DNA from 3 places in the Streptomyces sp. NPDC006384 genome. Region 3 is predicted to be linked to each of the others. Evidence: riboswitches for the same ligand, from Rfam matches in the RefSeq annotation. Region 3 holds a riboswitch; each other region holds the start of a gene.
The links. A riboswitch is a leader RNA that binds a small molecule or an ion and turns the genes downstream of it on or off. The one in region 3 is predicted to bind cyclic di-AMP.

Region 1: linked by a shared signal. The riboswitch ahead of ACFYOJ_RS31055 (M23 family metallopeptidase) and the one ahead of ACFYOJ_RS21830 (LysM peptidoglycan-binding domain-containing M23 family metallopeptidase) in region 3 are both predicted to bind cyclic di-AMP.
Region 2: linked by a shared signal. The riboswitch ahead of ACFYOJ_RS04640 (transglycosylase family protein) and the one ahead of ACFYOJ_RS21830 (LysM peptidoglycan-binding domain-containing M23 family metallopeptidase) in region 3 are both predicted to bind cyclic di-AMP.

Annotation. Positions count from the first base shown of each region.
Region 1 is NZ_JBIAHR010000029.1:81,890-89,116, forward strand. Features, by position in the region: gene ACFYOJ_RS31040 (dihydrofolate reductase family protein) at 1-215, shown strand, start outside; tRNA gene ACFYOJ_RS31045 (tRNA-Met) at 268-341, shown strand; gene ACFYOJ_RS31050 (PP2C family protein-serine/threonine phosphatase) at 532-1,785, shown strand; cyclic di-AMP (ydaO/yuaA leader) riboswitch at 2,041-2,197, shown strand; gene ACFYOJ_RS31055 (M23 family metallopeptidase) at 2,209-3,255, shown strand; gene ACFYOJ_RS31060 (PrsW family intramembrane metalloprotease) at 3,295-4,665, opposite strand; gene trmB (tRNA (guanosine(46)-N7)-methyltransferase TrmB) at 4,691-5,533, opposite strand; gene lhgO (L-2-hydroxyglutarate oxidase) at 5,630-6,862, opposite strand; gene ACFYOJ_RS31075 (MFS transporter) at 6,927-7,227, opposite strand, start outside.
Region 2 is NZ_JBIAHR010000003.1:101,069-108,295, reverse strand. Features, by position in the region: gene pkaE (serine/threonine protein kinase PkaE) at 1-215, shown strand, start outside; gene ACFYOJ_RS04660 (SurA N-terminal domain-containing protein) at 413-1,060, shown strand; gene ACFYOJ_RS04655 (nucleoside triphosphate pyrophosphohydrolase) at 1,181-2,167, shown strand; gene ACFYOJ_RS04650 (cytochrome P450) at 2,164-3,489, shown strand; gene ACFYOJ_RS04645 (transglycosylase family protein) at 3,633-4,718, shown strand; cyclic di-AMP (ydaO/yuaA leader) riboswitch at 4,896-5,064, shown strand; gene ACFYOJ_RS04640 (transglycosylase family protein) at 5,068-5,832, shown strand; gene eno (phosphopyruvate hydratase) at 6,114-7,227, shown strand, end outside.
Region 3 is NZ_JBIAHR010000015.1:156,561-163,787, reverse strand. Features, by position in the region: gene ACFYOJ_RS21845 (XRE family transcriptional regulator) at 1-411, shown strand, start outside; gene ACFYOJ_RS21840 (DUF6126 family protein) at 408-527, shown strand; gene ACFYOJ_RS21835 (tyrosine-protein phosphatase) at 551-1,348, opposite strand; cyclic di-AMP (ydaO/yuaA leader) riboswitch at 1,811-1,969, shown strand; gene ACFYOJ_RS21830 (LysM peptidoglycan-binding domain-containing M23 family metallopeptidase) at 1,974-2,918, shown strand; gene ACFYOJ_RS21825 (SGNH/GDSL hydrolase family protein) at 3,148-3,933, shown strand; gene ACFYOJ_RS21820 (MBL fold metallo-hydrolase) at 4,099-5,334, shown strand; gene ACFYOJ_RS21815 (hypothetical protein) at 5,740-5,880, opposite strand; gene ACFYOJ_RS21810 (hypothetical protein) at 6,312-7,103, opposite strand; gene ACFYOJ_RS21805 (hypothetical protein) at 7,100-7,227, opposite strand, start outside.

The DNA.
Region 1 (7,227 bases), on a different contig from region 3:
CGTGCGCCCGCCGCGCCTCCCGGCCCGCGCCCTGCGCCCGGCTGATCCTCGACGCCGGGGTGCGCCGGGTGGTCACCGCCTGGCGCGAGCCGGACACCTTCGTGCCGGGCGCCGACGGCAGCGGGGTGCTCGCCGCCGGCGGCGCCGCCGTGGTCGTACTGCCGGAGTACGAGGGGCGCGCGAAGGCGCCGAACCGTCACCTCGAGGGCCCCTGAGATACGCGTGTGCGTTCCACCCCCGACATGACGTACACTGGAGACACAACGACGCGGGGTGGAGCAGCTCGGTAGCTCGCTGGGCTCATAACCCAGAGGTCGCAGGTTCAAATCCTGTCCCCGCTACTGAAGACCGAAGGCCGGAATCCGAAAGGGTTCCGGCCTTCGGTGCGTCCTGGCGTCCTACGGCGTCTCGTGACGTCCTGTGCGCCCGGCGGCCCGCGTGGCCGTCACCCGGCCGGACCTCACGGCTCGCCCCCCACCCCCGCCCCGGGAAATCTGGAGGACGGACGGCGACCGGGGCGGCGGGAGACGAGTGGTGCGGCCAGACGAGGCGGAGGGCGAGGGGGAGAGCAGGGAGAAGGGCAAGGAGAAGGGCAGGGGCGCGGACGGCCGGACCGGCGGCCGGCTCCCCGGCGACCCGGTGCCCGGCCCCGTGCCCGACCCGGGCGTCGGCGACCCCCCGATGCCCGTACCGTCCTCCCCCGACGGGGCGCGGCGGCGGGCGCTGTACGGCCGCAGGTTCGTGCGCGCGCTCCCCGTCCTGCTGATCGTCGCCGCCATCCTGTACGACGTCCTCACCCCCCGGTACTTCACCGCCGCGCCCCTCTACACGGCCGCGCCCCTGGTCGCGGCGCCGGTCTACTCGCGGCGCGGCACCGCGCTCACCGGTGCCGCCGTGGTCGTCACCGTCCTCTGCCTCCAGACGACCAAGGGCGTCATCCACTACGTGGACTCGCTCACCGAGCTGATCACCATCGCCACGGTCGCCGGTCTCGCCGTCCTCGTGAACGCCTTCGTCCGGCGCACCGACGAGCAGCTCGCCTCCGCCCGCGAGATCGCCGAGGCCGCCCAGCGCGCCGTACTGCCCCAGCCCGCCGAGCGGATCGGCGGCTTCGAGATCGCCGCCTGCTACGAGGCCGCCCAGGCCGACGCCTTCATCGGCGGCGACCTGTACGCGGTGCAGGACAGCGCGCGCGGGGTGCGGCTCATCGTCGGCGACGTGCGCGGCAAGGGCATGGGCGCGGTGGCCGCCGTCGCCGTGGTGATCGGCGCGTTCCGGGAGGCGGCCGAGCAGGAGGCGACGCTGGAGGCGGTGGCGCAGCGGCTGGAACGGGCCCTGGCCCGCGAGGGCACCCGGCGGGAGGGGCTGGACGCCTTCGAGGGATTCACCACCGCCGTCCTCGCCGAACTCCCGCACGGCGAGGGGGTCCTCCGCATCGTCAACCGCGGCCACCCGCCGCCCCTGCTGCTGCACGCCGACGGCACCGTGCACCCGTTGCAGGTCAGGGAGTACGCGCTGCCGCTCGGGATGGGCGAGCTGGGGGTGTGGCCCGACCGGGCCGAGCAGGCACCCTTCCCCGGCGGAGCCACCCTGCTGCTGTACACCGACGGGCTGTCCGAGGCCCGTGACGCCCTCGGCAGGTTCTACGACCCCCAGGCACGCCTGTCCGGACGCGTCTTCCGGCACCCGGCCGAGCTGCTCGACACCCTCGCCGACGACGTGCGCCGGCACTCCGGGGGCGGCATGACGGACGACATGGCTCTGCTCGCCGTACGCCGCCACTGAGCACCACCCCGACCGGAGTCACGGCGGGTGACCGAGCGACCGCCCTGCGCATAACAACTGACACACAGTCAGAAACGTGTGTTGCGGGACGGTGGCCTGATAGGCGGTCAACTCGCCCCGTTTTCGCACTTCATGAGACATACGTCCCGGCCGGAATCCTTAATGATCACCCGGAACGGCTTGGAATCGACGCCTCGCTTCTATTAACGTTCGATAACGCAGCGCGGTCGTCCCAGCCGTCACAGAAGGCGGCTCCGTGCGCACGCGCCGAATCCCGCGAGGGAACCGGGGAACCACCACTCTGGGGTGAATCGGGCGTATGCCGCCGTGGAGACACGGCCGGTTTACGCGCGTAGGAGACCTTCCTGCTCCGAACCCGTCAGCTAACCCGGTAGGCGGAAGGAAGGAAAGGAGTACGCCCACGTGGCGTCCAACCGGCCTGCTCCCGAGGCCCCGTTCGCGCCGAGCGCGCACGACACCGACATCTTCGGCCACGACGTCCCCCGCGCCGGAGAGGGCCCCTGGGAGGAGTGGAACCCCACCGCGGAGTCCGTCCGTCCCGTCCGCGGCCGGCACCGCGTCGCCAAGCAGCGCGGCGGGCTCGCCCGCAGCTCCACCGTCCTCGGCGTCGGTGTCATAGCGGCCGTCGGAGCGGGCGGCATGGCCAGCGCGCAGACCGGCAAGGCACCGGTGCCGATCTCGATGCCCGATCTGCCGAACGTCGGCTCGCTGGTCCCCGGCGTCTCCGACGACTCCGGTGACGGGCCGGCGGCCGAGGGCTCCGCCGCCCCGCTCAGCAGCATCGTCACCGCCTCCGCGGACACCGGCGAAGGCGCCACCGACGCAGGCGAGGCCCTGCGGGCGCGCATCATGCAGCAGGCCGAGCAGCAGCAGATCCAGGTCGACACCAAGGCCGCCGAAGAGGCCGCGGCCGCCGCCGAGAAGGCGGCCGCCGAAGCCGCCGCCAAGGCGGAGAAGGAGGCCGAGGCCAAGGCCGCCGCCGCCAAGGCGAAGGCGGAGGAAGAGGCCAGGAAGAAGGCCGAGGCCGAGCGGCTCGCCGAGCTGGCCAGGCAGTACACGCTGCCGACCTCCTCGTACACGATCACCTCCACCTACGGCCAGGCCGGCTCCATGTGGTCCTCCGGCCAGCACACCGGCCTCGACTTCGCCGCGCCCACGGGTACCCTCCTCAAGGCCGTCCACACCGGCACGATCACCGAGGCGGGCTGGGCCGGCGCCTACGGCTACCGCACGGTCCTCACCCTGGAGGACGGCACCGAACTCTGGTACTGCCACCAGGCGTCGATGAACGTCAGCGTCGGCCAGAAGGTCAGCACCGGGGACGTCATCGGCCGCGTGGGCGCCACCGGCAACGTCACCGGGCCGCACCTGCACTTCGAGGTCCACACCAGCGGCGGAGGCGGCGTCGACCCGGCGGCCTGGCTGCAGGACAAGGGCCTCAGCCTCTGAGAACACCCGCGCCGCACGCGCCGCCCAAGTCGCCCCGCGTCACGTCCGGTACGGGTTGTGGGGCGGGGCGTACAGGGGGCGGGCACCGGCGTACGGGGCGGCGGGATGCGGGACGGGCGCCGGGTACGGCGGGTGAAGCCCGTACGTCACGGGCGCCCCGTGGAACCCGTACGGCGGCCGGTGCGGTACGGGCATCCGCACCGGCGGCGCCGTGACGCGGGCCGCGTGCTCCAGCGCGGGGCGCGCCGCCTCCCGGCGGTGCCACAGCCCGTCCAGCAACTCCCGCTCCCGTACGGTGTAGTCCGCGCCCGCCCTGCCCCGGCGGCCCCGCTGCCGCAGGAACGCCAGCGAGGTCGCGTACGCCTCGTACCGCGCCACCGCACGCGCCGCCGGTTTCCCGCCGTGCCTGCGCGCGTACCGCCGGGCGATGCGCCGCGCCCGCATCGAGCCGAGCGCGAACGGCTCGGCCGGGCCCAGCCAGCCGGCCAGGACGTAGACGGGCAGCTCGGCGCGGACGGCGGCCAGTTCACGCTGCCGGGTCCAGATCGCCAGCCAGGTCAGCAGCCCGAACGCGGGCACCATGAACGCCCCGTACACGGCGAGGAAGCCGTACCCGCCGAGCGAGGCCGAGCCGTTCCACAGGGCGTGCATGCCCATCGCCAGCAGCAGTCCGCCCAGCGGGAGAAGGGCACGCGGCAGGAGGCGGCGGCGGCCGGCGGTGAGCGCGGCGACGCCGAATCCGACGCCGGTGAGCACGGTGAACAGCGGGTGGGCGAACGGCGACATCACGACGCGGACGAAGAAGGTCGCCGCGGTGACGGAGGCGACGCCCCGGCCGCCGGTGAGCTGGTCGGTGCCGAAGGCGGTGCCCAGGTAGAGGATGTTCTCGGTGAAGGCGAAGCCGGTGGCGGTGACACCGGCGATGACGACGCCGTCGAGGACGCCGGTGAAGTGCCGTCTGCGGAAGAGGAAGACGAGGAGGACCGCGGCCGCCTTGGCGGACTCCTCGACGACGGGCGCTATCACCGTGGCGCCCAGGGTGTCCGCGCCGGCGGGATCGGCGGTGGCCGTCGCTATCCACCGCGTCGCGAAGCTGTTCGCGATGATCGCTATCAGCGCCGCCGCGCAGGCGCCCCAGGCGAAGGAGAACAGCAGGTTCGGCCAGGGGCCGGGATCGACCCGGTCCAGCCAGCGGAAGGCCGCCAGCAGCAGCGGCACGGGAAGCACCGCCAGGCCCAGCCCCACCAGGAACCCCTCGGTGCCGGTCTGCTCGCGCACCAGGGCCAGGATCACCAGGCCGGAGAGCGCGAGCAGGGCGATCAGCGCCCCGTGACGCACCCAGGCCCGCTGCCACCAGTGCGGACGCGGACGGACGGGCGGACGCGGCGGATACGGGGGACAGGTGGCCACGGCATGGACCCTAACCGGTGGGAGGCTACTGCTCCTCGCGCCGCCCACTGTGCGATACGGGGTGCGGTACGCGGCGGAAGAGCAAGTCGTTCACCACGTGACCCTTGTCCAGTCCCTGGCTCTCGAAACGGGTCAGCGGCCGGTTCTCGGGACGCGGCGCGAAACCGCCGCCGGGCACCGTGTTCTCGAAGTCGGGGTGCGCGGTGAGGACCTCGAGCATCTGCTCCGCGTACGGCTCCCAGTCGGTGGCGCAGTGCACGACGGCGCCCGGCGCGAGGCGGGAGGCGGCCAGGGTCAGGAACTCCGGCTGGATCAGGCGGCGCTTGTGGTGCCGCTTCTTCGGCCAGGGGTCGGGGAAGTAGACGCGCAGCCCGGCGAGGGAGTCGGGGGCGAGCATTTCGCGCAGGAGGATGATCGCGTCGCCGTTGGCGACCCGGACGTTGGTGAGCCCCTGCCGGTCGGCGAGGGCGAGCAGGTTGCCCTGGCCGGGAGTGTGGACGTCCACGGCGAGGATGTTGGTGTCCGGGTCGGCGGCGGCCATCCGGGCGGTGGCCTCGCCCATGCCGAAGCCGATCTCCAGGACGACGGGGGCGGTGTTCCCGAACAGCTCGGCGAGGTCGAGGACCCGCTGTCCGTCGATGTCCAGTCCCCACTTCGGCCACAGCCGTCGCAGGGCGTCCGCCTGCCCGGCGGTCACCCGGCTCCGGCGCGGCTGGAAGCTGCGGATCCGCCGCTCGAAGTGCGACCCGGCGGGATCGGCCTTCGGGCCGTCGGGGAACCGGGGCTCACCCGCAGCACGGTCATGCCGGTCCAGGGCGCCGTCGAGCGCCTGCGGCGGGGTCTCGGGGGAGTGACGGGAATCAGACACAGTGAGTCGATTTTACTGCCCGCCGTCTTCACCGCCCGCCGCTGCTGCCGCCCGCTGTCTCCCGCCGCCGCCTTCTCCCGTCGGTGCCGGACCGCCTCACCCCGCCCCCAGCGCGGCCAGCGCCCTGCGGCCCACCTCCCGCCCGATCGGCAGCGCCGCCGTCGCCGCCGGGGAGGGCGCGTTCAGCACGTGCACCGCACACGCCCCCTCCCGGATCAGGAAGTCGTCCACCAGCGTCCCGTCCGCCAGCACCGCCTGCGCCCGCACCCCCGCCGGCGCCGCGACCAGGTCGTCCTCCGTCACCGCGGGCAGCAGCCTGCGCACCGCCGTCGTGAACGCCCTCTTGGACAGCGACCGCCGCAGCTCCCCCGCGCCGTACCTCCAGTGCCGCCGGGCGATCCGCCACGCGCCCGGCCAGGCGAGCGTCGCGCCCAGCTCGCGGGGCCGGACGACGCCCCAGCCGTACCCCTCGCGGGCCAGGGCCGGCACCGCGTTGGGGCCGACGTGGACGCCGCCGTCGACGCCGCGGGTCAGATGGACGCCGAGGAAGGGGAACGCCGGGTCCGGCACCGGATACACCAGCGCCCGCACCAGCTCCGGCCGGGCCAGCTCGTAGTACTCGCCGCGGAACGGGATGATCCGCATCCCCGGCTCGTCCCCGGTCAGCCGCGCGATCTCGTCGCAGTGCAGACCGGCGCAGTTGACCATGACGCGGGCGCGGACGACCTCACCGGTGCGGATGCGGACGGCGACCCCGAGGCCCGGGCGCCGGTCGATGCGCAGGACCTCCGCCCCGTAGCGGATCTCCGCCCCCGAGGCGCGGGCCAGCTGCCGGGCCACTCCGGTGTAGTCGCAGACGCCGGTCGTCCCGACGTGTATGGCAGCCAGGCCCCGGACCTCCGGCTCGTACTCCCGGATCTGGGCCGGGCCCAGTTCCCGCACGGGGATGCCGTTCTCCCGGCCGCGCTGCACGAGCGCGTGCAGCCGGGGCAGCTCGGCCCGCTCGGTGGCGACGATCAGCTTGCCGGTGACCGTGTGCTCGATGCCGTACTCGGCGCAGAACTTGACCATCTCGGCGGCGCCCCGCACCGCGTAGCGCGCCTTGAGCGAGCCCGGGCGGTAGTAGATGCCGCTGTGGATCACTCCGCTGTTGCGGCCCGTCTGGTGCCGGGCCGGACCCGGCTCCTTCTCCAGCACCGTCACCCGCGTGCCCGGCGCGGCGCGCGTGATCGCGTACGCCGTCGACAGGCCGACGATGCCGCCGCCTACCACCAGCACGTCGCAGTCGTACGCGGCACCGCGCGCGATTCCGGTCCGCACTCGTCCCACCTCCCGGCTCCGATAGTGCACTGTGCCACTGACAACGCCCTCGAACCCGGCGGGCGCGGCCGGCTCAGGCCGGGGTCACCAGCAGCGGACGGGCGCGCTCGCGCAGCTCGGCCACCCGCGGTTCGTCGCCGTACGGCTCCAGGCGGTGCAGGAGGTCCTTGACGTACTCGGTGGTGCGGGCCGAGGAGATGCGGCCGGCGACCTCCACCGCGCGCACCCCCTGCTCGCAGGCCGCGTCGAGGTTGCCGGACTCCAGCTCGGCCACCGCCGAGACGACGAGCCTGAGGCCGTGCGAGCGGACGAACTCCTCCGTCGGCCGCGACAGCGCCTGCTCGGTGAAGCGGCGGACCTGGCGCGGCGCCTTC
Region 2 (7,227 bases), on a different contig from region 3:
ACTACGAGAACCAGTACGTCGCCGGCGACCCCGACCTCGCCCACGACGTCCGCCGCCGCATCGGTCACCTCCTCCTCGCCCTCGGCGACCGCGCCGCCGCCCACGAGACCCTGGTCCGCCTCCTGCACGACCTGGAGCGCACCCACGGCCCCGGACACCCCCTCGCGGCCGAGGTCCGGCGCACCCTCCAGTGGCTCGGCCAGGTGCACGGCTGACGCACACCGTCTCGGAGAAGGCGCGGCGGTGCCCGAAGTCCCCGCGAATCGTTGGTCGAATGGGTTGGCCAGAGCCGGGCCACTGCCTACCATCGATCACCGCAAGACCTTGTGCACCCGCCCGCCGCCCGACCACCACCCCTGGTGGAGGCGCTGCGCGCCGCACTGTCCCTTGCAATCTCCAACGGGAGGTTCCCTTGCACCGCCGCCGTCGCACCGCGCTCCTGTTCACCGCCGCGATCGCCGCCGCGTCCCCCCTGCTCACCGCCTGCGGGAACGACGCGCACCCCGGCGCCGCGGCCGTGGTGGGCGACCAGCGGATCACCGTCTCCCAGCTGGAGACGAGGGTCGGCGAGGTGCGCGAGGCGCAGCGGGCCGCCGTCCCGGACGAGACCCGGTACCAGCAGGTCGTCGCCCGCACCGGCACCCTCGCCCGCGACACCCTGCACGGCATGGTCCTCGACCGGGTCCTGCACCACGCCGCCCAGGACGCCGGCGTGACCGTCACCCGCAAGGAGGTCCAGCGGATGCGCGCCGGCCTCGAGGAGCAGGCCGGCGGCGCCGAGCAGCTGGAGACCGCCTGGCTGCAGCAGTACGGCGTCGCCCCCGAACGCCTCGACGACAACCTCCGCGTCCAGCTGGAGGCCCAGAAGCTCGCCGAGCACCTCGGCACCGACACCAGCCGCCCCGAGTTCTGGCAGGCCCTGTCCAAGGCCTCCCGGCAGCTCGACGTCGACCTCAACCCGCGCTACGGCACCTGGGACGTCAGCAAGAGCAGCCGTGCCGACGCGAAGACGCCGTGGGTGCGCGAGGTCACGGCGGCGGAGAGCCCGCAGACGGCGTGACGGTCCCGCGCGGGGGCCGCCCGCCTGCGGACGGCGGGCAGCCCCTGTCCGCGGACGACCGGCAGCCCCCGCCTGCGGACGACCCGCGGGCCGGCCGAAGGCGTGCGTTACGTTCGGACGGTGAACGCAACCAGCTCCGACCCCGCTCACGGCACCGCCCCCGGCCCGGGCCGCATCGTCCTGCTCACCACCAGCCACCGCGTCGCCCCCGGCCTGCTCTCCTGGCCCGCCTGGCAGGCGCTGCGTACGGCCGACCGCGTGCTGTGCGCCGACGGCACCCACCCGCAACTGCCGTACCTGCGCGAAGCCGGCGTACACGTCGAGGAGACGGCCCCGACGGCCGAGGAACTGGTCGCCGCCTGCGCGGGCGGCCGCACGGTGGCCGTCGTCGCGACCGGCGAGGGCGAGCCGGCGCTCACCGACGGACTGGCCCGCCTGGCCGGCTCCGGCCGTATCGCCATGCCCGAGCTGGAACTGCTCCCCGCCTCCTACGACCTCCCGGGCGCCCGCCTCCTCGACCTCGTCCAGGTCATGGACCGCATCCGCGTGGAATGCCCCTGGTCCTCGCGGCGCACCCACGAGGGCCTGGCCAAGTACGCCATCGAGGAGGCCTACGAACTCGTCGAGGCCATCGAGGACGGCGACCGCGACGAACTGCGCGAGGAACTCGGCGACGTCCTCCTCCAGGTCGTCTTCCACGCCCGCATCGCCGAGGAGGACCCCGATGCGCCGTTCTCCGTCGACGACGTCGCGGCCGGCATCGTCGCCAAGCTGATCCACCGCCACCCGCACGTCTTCGGCGACGAGAGCGCGGCCACCCCCGAAGAGGTCAGGGAGCACTGGCTGCGCACCAAGGCCGAGGAGAAACGCCGCGCCTCGGTCACCGAGGGCGTACCCCTCGGCCAGCCCGGCCTCGCGCTCGCCGCCAAACTGGCCTCCCGGGCGCGCACCGCGGGCCTGGAGGTGCCGCTCCCCGAGGGCGAGGGCATCGGCTACGAACTCCTCGCCCTCGCCGCCCGCGCCGAGGCCGAGGGCACGGACCCGGAAGCGGCCCTGCGCGCGGCGGCCCGCGCCTACCGCGACGCGATCAGGGAGGTCGAGGCATGACCGGCCGCCCGGCCGCCCCCGACGGCCCGGTGCCCGAGCTCTTCAGCTGGGAGTTCGCGAGCGACCCCTACCCCGCCTACGCCTGGCTGCGCGAGCACGCCCCCGTCCACCGCACGACCCTGCCCAGCGGCGTGGAGGCCTGGCTGATCACCCGGTACGCCGACGCCCGGCAGGCCCTGGCCGACCAGCGGCTGTCCAAGAACCCGGCGCACCACGACGAGCCCGCCCACGCCAAGGGGAAGACCGGCATCCCGGGCGAGCGCAAGGCCGAGCTGATGACACATCTGCTCAACATCGATCCGCCGGACCACACCAGGCTGCGCCGGCTGGTCAGCAAGGCGTTCACCCCGCGGCGCGTCGCCGAGTTCGCGCCCCGGGTGCAGGAGCTCGCCGACGACCTGATCGGCCGGTTCGCGCCGGCCGGAGAGGCCGACCTCATCCACGAGTTCGCGTTCCCGCTGCCCATCTACGCCATCTGCGACCTGCTCGGCGTCCCCCGTGAGGACCAGGACGACTTCCGGGACTGGGCGGGCATGATGATCCGACACGGCGGCGGGCCGAGGGGCGGCGTCGCGCGCTCGGTGAAGAAGATGCGGGGCTACCTCGCCGACCTCATCCACCGCAAGCGCGCCGCGCTGCCGCCCGAGCCCGGACCCGGCGAGGACCTCATCTCCGGCCTCATCCGCGCCTCCGACCACGGTGAGCACCTCACCGAGAACGAGGCCGCGGCGATGGCTTTCATCCTGCTTTTCGCCGGTTTCGAAACCACCGTCAACCTCATCGGCAACGGCGCCTACGCCCTGCTCACCCACCCTGAACAGCGGACCCGGCTGCAGTCGTCCCTCGCCGCGGGCGAGCGCGGCCTGCTGGAGACGGGAGTCGAGGAACTCCTGCGCTACGACGGCCCGGTCGAGCTCGCCACCTGGCGCTTCGCCACCGAGCCGCTCACCGTCGGCGGACAGGACATCGCCCCCGGCGACCCGGTCCTCGTCGTTCTGGCCGCCGCCGACCGGGACCCGGAGCGGTTCGCGGACCCGGACACCCTGGACCTCTCCCGCCGGGACAACCAGCACCTGGGGTACGGCCACGGCATCCACTACTGTCTCGGCGCCCCGCTCGCCCGGCTGGAGGGCCAGACGGCGCTCGCCACACTGCTCACCCGCCTGCCCGACCTGTCCCTCGCCGCGGACCCCGCCGAACTGCGCTGGCGCGGCGGGCTCATCATGCGGGGGCTGCGCACCCTGCCCGTGTCGTTCACTCCTGTGCCCTCCGGCCCCGTGCCGTCGCCGCCCGACACGCATCCGGCGCCGACGCAAAGGTGACACGCGCTCAGCTCTGTGATCTTCACGTGATCTGCGCGGCATGAACTTGTGACAACCGATCATATGCCTATACGTTCACGGATCAGCGTGGCGACGAGCCTCGTCCGCCACGCGGTCCCCGTCGTCTCGTGAAAGGTCGTCGCATGCTCTCCGGGAACGGTCGTCACCGCCGACCCCGCCAGGCCCCCGCCCTGGTCGTCGCAGCCGGCGTGACCGGCTCCGCCATCGCGATCCCTCTCCTGGGGGCCACCGGCGCCCACGCGGCCGACGGAACGAGCTGGGACCGGGTCGCCGAGTGCGAGACGGGTGGCGCCTGGAGCCAGAACAGCGGCAACGGGTACTACGGCGGCCTGCAGCTGTCCCAGGACCTCTGGGAGCAGTACGGCGGACTCGCGTACGCGCCGAGCGCCGACGAGGCCAGCCGCTCGCAGCAGATATCCGTGGCCGAGAAGGTGCTCGCGGGGCAGGGCGTCGCCGCCTGGCCGACCTGCGGTCCGCTCGCGGGCCTGGGCGGCGGCGCGGGTGCCGCGACGGGCGGAACCGGAACCTCCGGTGACGGGTCGTCGGCGGGGGAGAGGGCGCCCGGCGCGTCCGGCTCGACCGACCCCTCCGAGACCACCGCTTCCCCTGAGGCCACCGAAACCGCCGGAAGCGCCGGGAGCGCTGCGAGACCGTCCTCCCCGGCCTCCCCCTCCCCCTCCTCCACCCCGGCCCCGTCGGCCTCCACGTCCGCCACGGCTGACGTCCCGTCGGACAACAGCGACAAAACGGCCAAGGGTGACACGCCCGGCACGTCCGCCACGCCCGGACTTCCGGCCGACGGTGTCACCCGGGACTCCGGCGGCGCGGGCACGGAGGCCCCCGAAAGCGACGCTGCGGACAAGTCGGGGCAGAACGGCGCCGTTTCGGGGCTCGTCGACACCGAGGAGTCCCCGGCCGGCCGGCACCGCGGCGGCAGCGCCGACGAGGGTGCGGCGGCCGGCCGCGAGGACGCGCCGTCGGGGCGGCACGCCTCGCGCGGCGAGGGCGGCGCCCGCGACCTCACGGACGGCGCGTACACGGTCCGTTCGGGCGACAGCCTCTGGGGCATCGCCGACTCCCTTGACGTCTCCGGCGGGTGGCACGCCCTCTACGCCGAGAACGAGGAGGTCGTCGGCGCCGACCCGAACCACATCCTGCCCGGTCAGACGCTCACGGTCACGGGCGAATCGGTCGAAAACCAGGGGTAGTTCGCGTCACGGTTAGAGGCTGTATGTCCGTTTTGGATCTCGTGAGAGATAGGTCTCAGAAGCCGTGATCGTCTTTGAAAAACCGCGGAGCGCGTGTCTACGGTCATGACCGCTCGCCACCGCGGGCCCCGTCCGTCGCAACGCCGAATCCTGCCAGCGGCGGTACGGGAACAGTCGTCGCGTCAAGCGCCGCAGGCAGGAGCGGGGGACCCAAGGTAAGTCGCCGCACCGGGGCAGTCGATCCGGAGCGGCTAGGGGTGGAGCCGAGTTCCGTGAGGGACCCGGCCGGGCAACTCAACCGGCCCGAACCCGACAGCTCACCTCGCAGGCGTCGGTGAGGGGATCAACCATGCTGTTTTCCGGCAAGGGCAAGCACCGTCGTCCGTCCAAGGCCACCCGTGTCATCGCCGTCGCCGGCGTCACCGGTGCCGCCGTCGCCGCCCCGCTGATGGCGGCCGGCAACGCCTCCGCCGCCACGGCCTCCGAGTGGGACGCCGTCGCCCAGTGCGAGTCCGGCGGCAACTGGTCCATCAACACCGGCAACGGCTACTACGGCGGCCTGCAGTTCTCGGCCTCCACCTGGGCCGCCTACGGCGGTACGCAGTACGCCGCCACCGCCGACCAGGCGTCCAAGTCGCAGCAGATCGCGGTCGCCGAGAAGGTCCTCGCCGGCCAGGGCAAGGGTGCCTGGCCCGTCTGCGGCACCGGCCTGTCGAGCGCCGCGTACACCGGCGGCTCCGGTGAGAGCCAGAGCGGCGGCTCCTCGCAGTCCTCCGGCGGCTCCCAGAGCTCGCAGGGCACCCAGAACCAGAGCGGCGGCTCCGCCGAGCGCTCCACCGAGCAGAAGGCCTCGCGCTCCTCCGAGCGTCCGGCCGCCGAGAAGACCGCGCCGAAGGCGGAGAAGAAGGCCGAGAGCGGGACCGTCACCACCCCGACCGGCAAGAAGGTCGAGAAGGGCGACGGCGAGTACAAGGTCGTCAAGGGCGACACCCTCAGCACGATCGCCGCCGAGCACGACGTCGACGGCGGCTGGGCGAAGCTGTTCGAGCTGAACGACGACATCCTCGACGACGCCGACCTGATCTACCCGGGCCAGCAGCTGCACCTGAAGTAAGCGGCGGCCCGCCCTCCTCCCGCCCCGGTGCGTGTTCCCCCCCCCCGTGCGCACCGGGGCGGGTTTTTCACGCTCCGGGAGCCGGGGGCCCCGGATTTCCGTGAACCGCCTTTGTTCCGTTCGGAAACAATTTACTCTCGGTTCTGTCCAACAGGTGGGTGGCCGGCTGGCCGATCGCCCGTCGCCGGTTAGGCTCGTCCCGCAGAGCCGCTGCGGTCCTCGCGGATCCGCGTCGCACCGAAGCGCCACACCGAAGCGTCACATTGAAGAAGGAGATGCTCGTGCCGTCCATCGACGTCGTCGTAGCCCGGGAAATCCTGGACTCCCGAGGCAACCCCACGGTCGAGGTCGAGGTCGGCCTCGACGACGGCAGCACGGGCCGTGCCGCCGTCCCGTCCGGAGCCTCCACCGGTGCCTTCGAGGCCATCGAGCTCCGTGACGGCGACCCGGCCCGCTACCAGGGCAAGGGTGTCGAGAAGGCCGTCCTCGCCGTCATCGAGCAGATCGGCCCGGAGCTGGTCGGCTACGACGCCACCGAGCAGCGCCTGATCGACCAGGCCATGTTCGACCTGGACGCCACCGACAACAAGGGCTCGCTGGGCGCCAACGCCATCCTCGGCGTCTCCCTCGCCGTCGCCCACGCCGCCTCCGAGGCCAGCGACCTGCCGCTCTTCCGCTACCTGGGCGGCCCCAACGCGCACCTGCTGCCGGTGCCGATGATGAACATCCTGAACGGCGGCTCGCACGCCGACTCCAACGTGGACATCCAGGAGTTCATGATCGCCCCGATCGGCGCGGAGTCCTTCTCCGAGGCGCTGCGCTGGGGCACCGAGGTCTACCACACCCTCAAGAAGGTGCTGAAGGGCAAGGGCCTGGCCACCGGCCTCGGCGACGAGGGCGGCTTCGCCCCGAACCTCGGCTCCAACCGCGAGGCCCTCGACCTCATCCTCGAGGCCATCAAGGAGGCCGGCTACACCCCGGGCGAGCAGATCGCGCTCGCGCTGGACGTCGCCGCGTCCGAGTTCTACAAGGACGGCTCCTACACCTTCGAGGGCAAGGAGCGCTCGGCCGCCGAGATGACCGAGTACTACGCCGAGCTGGTCGAGGCGTACCCGCTGGTCTCCATCGAGGACCCGCTGTTCGAGGACGACTGGGAGGGCTGGAAGACCATCACCGACAAGCTCGGTGACAAGGTCCAGCTCGTCGGCGACGACCTGTTCGTCACCAACCCCGAGCGTCTGGCCCGCGGCATCGAGGAGGGCGCCGCCAACGCCCTGCTGGTGAAGGTGAACCAGATCGGTTCGCTCACCGAGACCCTGGACGCCGTCGAGCTGGCCCAGCGCAACGGCTTCAAGTGCATGATGTCCCACCGCTCCGGCGAGACCGAGGATGTCA
Region 3 (7,227 bases):
GGCGAGACGGCCGCGGACCGGGACGCCGTCGTACGGGCCGGCGACATGGAGCCGACCGGCGCGGGCGGCTGGACGTACTGGCAGGCCGGCGGGTCCGGCCGCGGTATGCAGGCCCTGCGCGTCCGCGTGCCGCACGGCTCCCAGGGCGACATCGTGCGCGTGCACCCCGGTGAGGAGTGGCTCTACGTCCTGCGGGGCCGGCTGCGGCTGCGCCTCGGGGACGCCGTGCACCTGCTCGGGCCGGGCGACAGCGCCCACTTCGACTCCCTGACCCCGCACCGGATCGCCGCCCAGGACGCCGACGGGCTCGAGCTCCTCTTCGTCCACACCCTGCTGCAGAGCCCCACGGCGACCCTGTGTCTCGGGCCCGCCGCCACGTCCGCCCATCCCACCGCCGGAGAGACGCCATGAGCACCATCCAGGACAAGTTCCCCCGCGCCCTGTGGGTGCGACTTCTCATCTACATCGCCCTCGGGCACGTCTTCGGCGGCTTCCTCTACCTGCTGTTCGAGGTCGGAGCCAAGTAGCGGCCCGGCCCGCGGCCTCGCCGTCAGTCCAGCATCCGCTCGCGCAGCCGGGCCCGGGTCCCGGGAGTGATCCCCAGGCCCTGCCCCAGGTAGGCGTCGACGCCGCCCCAGGTCTCCTCGATGGTCTCGAAGGCCGCCGTCAGATACTCGGCGCGCGCGTCGAACAGGGGGCTGAGCAGCTCCATGACCTCGGGGGAGTAGGCCGAGGCGGCGGAGCCGCTGCGGCGCACCTTGTAGCGGCGGTGCGGTGCGTTCGACTTCAGGTAGTCCTCGACGACGGCGTCGCGCTCCACGCCCAGGGCGAGCAACGTGATCGCGACCGACAGTCCCGCGCGGTCCTTGCCGGCCGCGCAGTGCATCAGCGCGGGGACGCTGTCCTCGGCGAGCGCGTGCAGCACCCGGGAGTGCTCCGCCGTGCGCTCCTTGATCATCATCCGGTAGGAGGTGATCATCCGGTCCGCGCCCCGGCCGTCGGCCAGGATGCCGCGCAGCTGGTCGAGGTCGCCGTCGCGGACCATCTTCCAGAACTCGGCGCCGTCGGCCGGATCGCTCAGCGGCAGGTTCACATTGCGCACGCCCGGCAGTTCGACGTCCCGGCCCTCGAGCTTCTGGTCGGCGGCGTTGCGGAAGTCGAAGATCGTGTGCAGTCCCAGCGAGGCGAGGAACGCGGCGTCCTCCGCGGTCGCGTGCGCGAGATGACCGCTGCGGAACAGCACCCCCTGCCGTACGCGCCGTCCGTCCACGGTCGGCAGCCCGCCGACGTCACGGAAGTTGCGCACACCGGTCAGCTCGGGTTCGGTCGACGGGACCTGCTGCGTCACGGGGGCTCCTCCCACTCGGCCCCGACGGCGCGGCTCGCCGGCGGGCGCCCAGCCGACGATACGGCATTCCCTGTCCGCGGCAACGAGTCGTCCGTACGGCGTGAGACGGGCATACGGCAGGTGCACGACGGGCCCGGCTGCGCGACGTCCGGCCCGTCTGTCTGAATTGACGCTTTTCTCTCAACTTGCTGCGATATGGGCGGTGCTGGGGATGTTCCCCGTGAGCAGCGTCATAAGAGTGACCGTGCGTTGCCCGTCATGTTCACGTAATTCATGCGCTTTTCAAGGACATTCGGGAAAACGGAGGCTTCCGGAATCGACGGAGTGTGACCGCCCTTTCCCCTGAAGGATCAAGAGAAACTTCCGTCCGCGGAACCCCTCGCTTGTCTGTGCGCGTCCCGGTCCCTTACGTTCACCACCGATCCGGACGGACGCCTAATCCTGCCGCCGACCGGAGCCCGTACTCATCAACCACCCGTACACGGCAGGAGCGGGGGACCCACAGGCAACACCGCCTGTTCCGGTTCCCGGGACAGGCTCGGGGTAAAGCCGCGTCACCGCGCGGCCGGGCATCTCCAGTCCGCACCCGACAGCTCACCTCGCAGGCGCCGGAGAGGAATGCGACATGCCCGCGAAGGGTAAGCACCGCCGTACCAAGGTCCAGCGCATAGCCCGTGCCATCGCCGTCGCCGGAACCGGCGGCGCCGCGCTCGCCCTCCCGCTGATGGGCGCCGCCGGCGCCCAGGCCGCCCCCGCGCAGTCCGCTCCCGGACAGGCGGCCCAGTCCGCCCCGGCCGGTGCGCAGAAGACCGCCGGCAAGGGCGCGGACACCTACACCGTGCGGAGCGGCGACTACCTGTCGAAGATCGCCGACGAGCAGCATGTCGACGGCGGCTGGAAGAAGCTGTACGAGGACAACCGCGAGGCCATCGGCTCCGACCCGTCGCTGATCCACCCGGGGCTCGAGCTGTCGATCGGTCAGAAGGCCGCGACCGGCACCGCCGGCTCCTCCGCCGGGAAGACGGCCCAGAAGCCCGCGGGGACGAAGAAGTCCTCCGCCGCGCCGGCCGCGAAGTCGTCGGACACCGCGAAGACCGCCGCGTCGCAGCCCTCGTCCTCCTCGTCCTCCTCGGAGGCGGGCGCCGGATCCGCCGGCACCAGCAGCGGCTACACCGCCCCCGTGGCCGGCGCCGGCGTCGGCACCCCGTACCACCAGTCCGGCAGCATGTGGTCCAGCGGCTACCACACCGGCACCGACTTCGTCGTCCCGACCGGCACCTCCCTGAAGGCCGTCGGCGCCGGCACGGTCGTCTCCGCCGGCTGGGGCGGCGCGTACGGCAACCAGGTCGTCATCAAGCTCGCCGACGGCCACTACGCCCAGTACGCCCACCTGTCCTCGCTCTCCGTCTCCGCCGGCCAGTCCGTGACCGCCGGTCAGCAGATCGGCCTCTCCGGTGCCACCGGCAACGTGACCGGACCGCACCTGCACTTCGAGATCCGCACCACGCCGGACTACGGCTCCGACGTGGACCCGGTCGCGTACCTGCGCTCGCACGGCGTCTCCCTCTGACGACGCCCCCTCGCACCGCCGAAGGCCGGACCCCGATCCCCGGGTCCGGCCTTCGGCGCGCCGGAACGGGCGCGCCCTGCCGCCCGGAACGCTTATTCCTGAATTGGCGAACACTTTAGGAGTGGCCTTTCTCACCGCCCGTCAACCCCTTCCTACGGTCGCGTAGGTCACATTGAAAGGTGAATGATGGGCCGATGTGGCAGACGATTCGAAGAGTGACAGCAGAGCAGTGATCGGGTCGTACGTGGCGGTGGGGGACAGCTTCACCGAGGGCGTCGGCGACCCCGGCCCCGACGGGGCGTTCGTCGGCTGGGCCGACCGGTTCGCCGTCCTGCTCGCGGACCGCCGCCCCGAGGGCGACTTCACCTACACCAACCTCGCCGTGCGCGGCAGGCTGCTCGACCAGATCGTGGAGGAGCAGGTACCCAGAGCGGTCGAACTCGCCCCGGACCTCGTCTCCTTCTGTGCCGGCGGCAACGACATCATCCGGCCCGGCACCGACCCCGACGAGGTCGCCGAACGGTTCGAGCGAGCCGTGGCCGCGCTCGCCTCCACCGCGGGCACCGTCCTGGTGACGACCGGCTTCGACACCCGCAGGGTGCCCCTCCTCAAGCACCTGCGCGGCAAGATCGCCACCTACAACGGGCACGTCCGCGCCGTCGCCGACCGCTACGGCTGCCCCGTGCTCGACCTGTGGTCGCTGCGCAGCGTCCAGGACCCGAGGGCCTGGGACGCCGACCGGCTGCACCTGTCGCCCGAGGGCCACACCCGCGTGGCCCTGCGCGCCGGCCAGGCCCTCGGCCTGCGCATCCCGGCCGACCCGGAGCAGCCCTGGCCGCCGCTGCCGCCCCGCGGCACCCTCGAGGTCCGGCGGGACGACGTCCACTGGGCACGGGAGTACCTGGTGCCGTGGATCGGGCGCCGGCTGCGCGGAGTCTCCTCGGGGGACCACGTCACCGCCAAGGGGACGCTGTCGCCGGACGACATCAAGATGCGGATCGCCGCCGTGGCGTGAGAAGCGCGGGGCCACGGGACGGAAACGGCCGCCCGGTCTCCGCCGTGGCGGCCGCCGTGCCGCCGTTCCTGAGCGGAGGGAACCCGGAAGTCACGTCCGTCGTTCGAGTGTTGTCGGACGAGACGACGAAGACGACTGCCTGATCCACTCCCCACTGGAGGTACCGTGGCCGGTCCCCGTCCCCCGCGCGCCGGGCTGCGCGTACCGCTGCCCGCGGCCTTCGGCGCGGACCCGAGCGGCGAGCGCATGGCGCGCATCCGCAACTCGCCGCACTTCCGGGACGGTGTCTTCCAGAACCCCGGGGGCGCCGCCCGGAGCGGGCCGTCCGGATCGGGCCGCGACTTCGCCAAGGTCTACTTCGACCGGGAGTCGCGGCTTCGCCGCACACCGCGCGGCACGGTCCCGGTGCACGCCACCACCCTCGCCGACCTCGCCCGGCCGCCCGCCACCGGGCTGCGGCTGACCTGGACGGGACACTCCAGCGTGCTCGCCGAGATCGACGGGCAGCGGGTGCTGTTCGACCCCGTGTGGGGTGAGCGCTGCTCCCCGGTACCCTTCGCCGGGCCCAAGCGGCTGCATCCGGTCCCGCTGCCCCTCGCGGCCCTCGGCCCGGTCGACGTCGTCGTCATCTCCCACGACCACTACGACCACCTGGACCTGCCCACCATCAAGGCCCTGGCCGGCACGGACACCCTGTTCGCCGTGCCGCTCGGCATCGGCGCCCACCTCGAACACTGGGGCGTGTCCGCCTCCCGGCTGCGCGAGCTGGACTGGCACGAGTCGACGCGCGTCGGCGGCCTCACCCTGACCGCCACCCCGGCCCGCCACTTCTGCGGACGCGGGCTGCGCAACACCCAGCACACCCTCTGGGCGTCCTGGGTCGTCGCCGGGGAACGGCACCGCGTCTACCACAGCGGCGACACCGGCTACTTCGACGGCTTCCGCGACATCGGCGCGGCCCACGGCCCGTTCGACGCCACGATGATCCAGCTGGGGGCGTACTCCGACTTCTGGCCCAAGAACCACACGGACTATACGCCGCTGCCCGGCATGTGGCCAGACATTCACATGACGCCTGCGCAGGGGGTGCAGGCCCATCTTGACCTGCAGGGAGGCGCTCCGGGAGGGGTGCTGCTGCCGATCCACTGGGGGACGTTCAACCTGGCGCCGCATCCGTGGGCGGAGCCGGGTGAGTGGACGAGGGACGCGGCCGAGGAGGTCGGGCAGACGGTGGCGTTCCCGCGGCCGGGGGAGCCGTTCGAGCCGGCGGGGAAGCTGCCGGTGGAGGCGTGGTGGCGGGCGGTCTCCGGTCCGATCGCGCACCCTTGGCGCCGTCCCCGGATCGCTCAAGGCGTGGCCGAGACGAGCAAGGGTGATCTCGACCTCGCGGGGGAGAGGTGACGTCGGTCGGGCAGGAGCTGGGGGAGATGGTCCAGATGCTGGAGCGTCTCCCTGCTGACGAGCAGGATCGTTTGCTGCGCGCCTTGGACGGAGCGTCCCGCGTGGAGTGCGAAGTCACTGCCCAGCGCGTCAGGCCCTTGCCGTCCCTGGAAGGCCCGTCTCGGGTTGTCGTCCGAACGCGCATCGTGCGGCGCTGAGCTTTGCAGGAGGGGGGCCGACTGGGCAGGGGCCCGTCGGCGGATCGGCGGGCGGTGGCGGCTGGGCGGTGCGGACGTCGCGGACGGCTTGGCGGACCATGGCGCGCACCGTGGCGGTGTCCGGGGCTTGGAGGCCGCTGTGGGCGAGCGTGGCGAGGCGGCGGGTGATTAGGCTCCTCGACGATGTCCGTACGGCTGGAGACGGCAATCAGGGCGCGTTGGGACAGGCGTAGTCGAGCGCGGCCGCGGCGGCCGGGGCGCTGTCTCGCATGCGAGACGTCTCGGTGTCGGCGGTGACCGCGCAGTGGATCGCGGCCAGGACGCCGGGCGATGTCCAGGAGCCGGTCACCGCATTTTCCTCTCGGGGCTGACCATTGGTCTGGCCGCCGAACTCAATCAGTTCGCTGCGCGCGTCGCGAGGTCAGGTGTCGCCTTCCGGTAGAGACCAGTCCACAACACGCAGCCCGGCCCTCTTCAGCTGGTCAGGGGTTATACCGAGTCGTTGTATCGGCGTTTTCCCATGCCGTGCGAGCCAGTGTTTCCTCCGAGTACGTTCCTCCGGACTGAGCGCCTCCCAACTGTCGCGGTGAAGGCCAGCGTCGGCGGTCGAGCCGGCCTCGTTCGTGGCCTGCTGTATGTACGCGAACTCGCGGGGGCTGGTCGCCAGAGTGATGAGCGCCCAGGCGGTCGGGTAGTCGAGGGACGGGCCGTGCTGTCGTATGAGGTGGTGGGCGCGCCACTGGCGCAGTGGGGCGAGGATCCAGCGTCTGGTGCGTACGGTCATGCCGTATCGGCTCCGGGTTGAGTGTCGAAGGTGGACAGCCAGCGGCCGGCCATGTTCTGGAGATCGGTGCTGCCGAGCGTGCGCAGGGTCTGGGTAAGGGCGCGCAGGAAGACCTCACGCTGGTGTGGGGTGTGAAGATCGGTAAGCAGCTGCTCGACAAACCAGGCCACTTCCGCGTGCAGGCCGTCGCGGGTGGAGTCCCGTGGTGGCCTGAGGTCTTTCACGGCGGTGGACAGCTGAGCAAGTTCGCCGAGGCGCTCGGGGTACTGGTCGATCCACCACACAACGTGCTGGTCCGGATCGGACAGGATGGCTTGGAGGAAGGCGATGCGGTGGAGGGTCTCCTCTCGTTCGAGAGCGTCCTGTTGCGCGCGTCGGAGGTGCTCTTCGGCCAGGGTCCGGTCCGCGGCGGCGACCGTCAGGTGTGCGGTGCCCCGCGTCTCGAGCCACGGCTCGGGAGACATCGGGCGCGCGATCGTCGCGTTTACGGCATCCCGCGCCGCGAGCAGCTCCTGCACGGAGTAATGGCGAAGGATCCGGGCGGTGTGCTCGCGCAGGTGATGCCGAGCGAGTGCAGCTGGAGCATGGTGTCCTGCCGTCGTTTCGCCCAGAGGATGCCAGGTGCCCTCGATCCGTACGGTGAAGTGGACGCCGGTCATCCGACTGGGCATGTGCTCATCCTCGATGAGCACATGCCGCCCGGCCTGCTCCTCGGCCGGGACCGCCGCCACTCCTGGCGGGGCGGGCGGCGGTCCCGGCCGCCGGTTCCGCCTGGAGAACAGGCTCATGCGTCGGGCGTACTCAACTCATCTGGCGACGGCTGTGATTCACCAGGCGTTTCCGATGGCTGGGCCGGGTCTGGGGCAGCGGGCAGGAGATGGCCGAGTACCGCTATACGCCGTGTGCGACCGG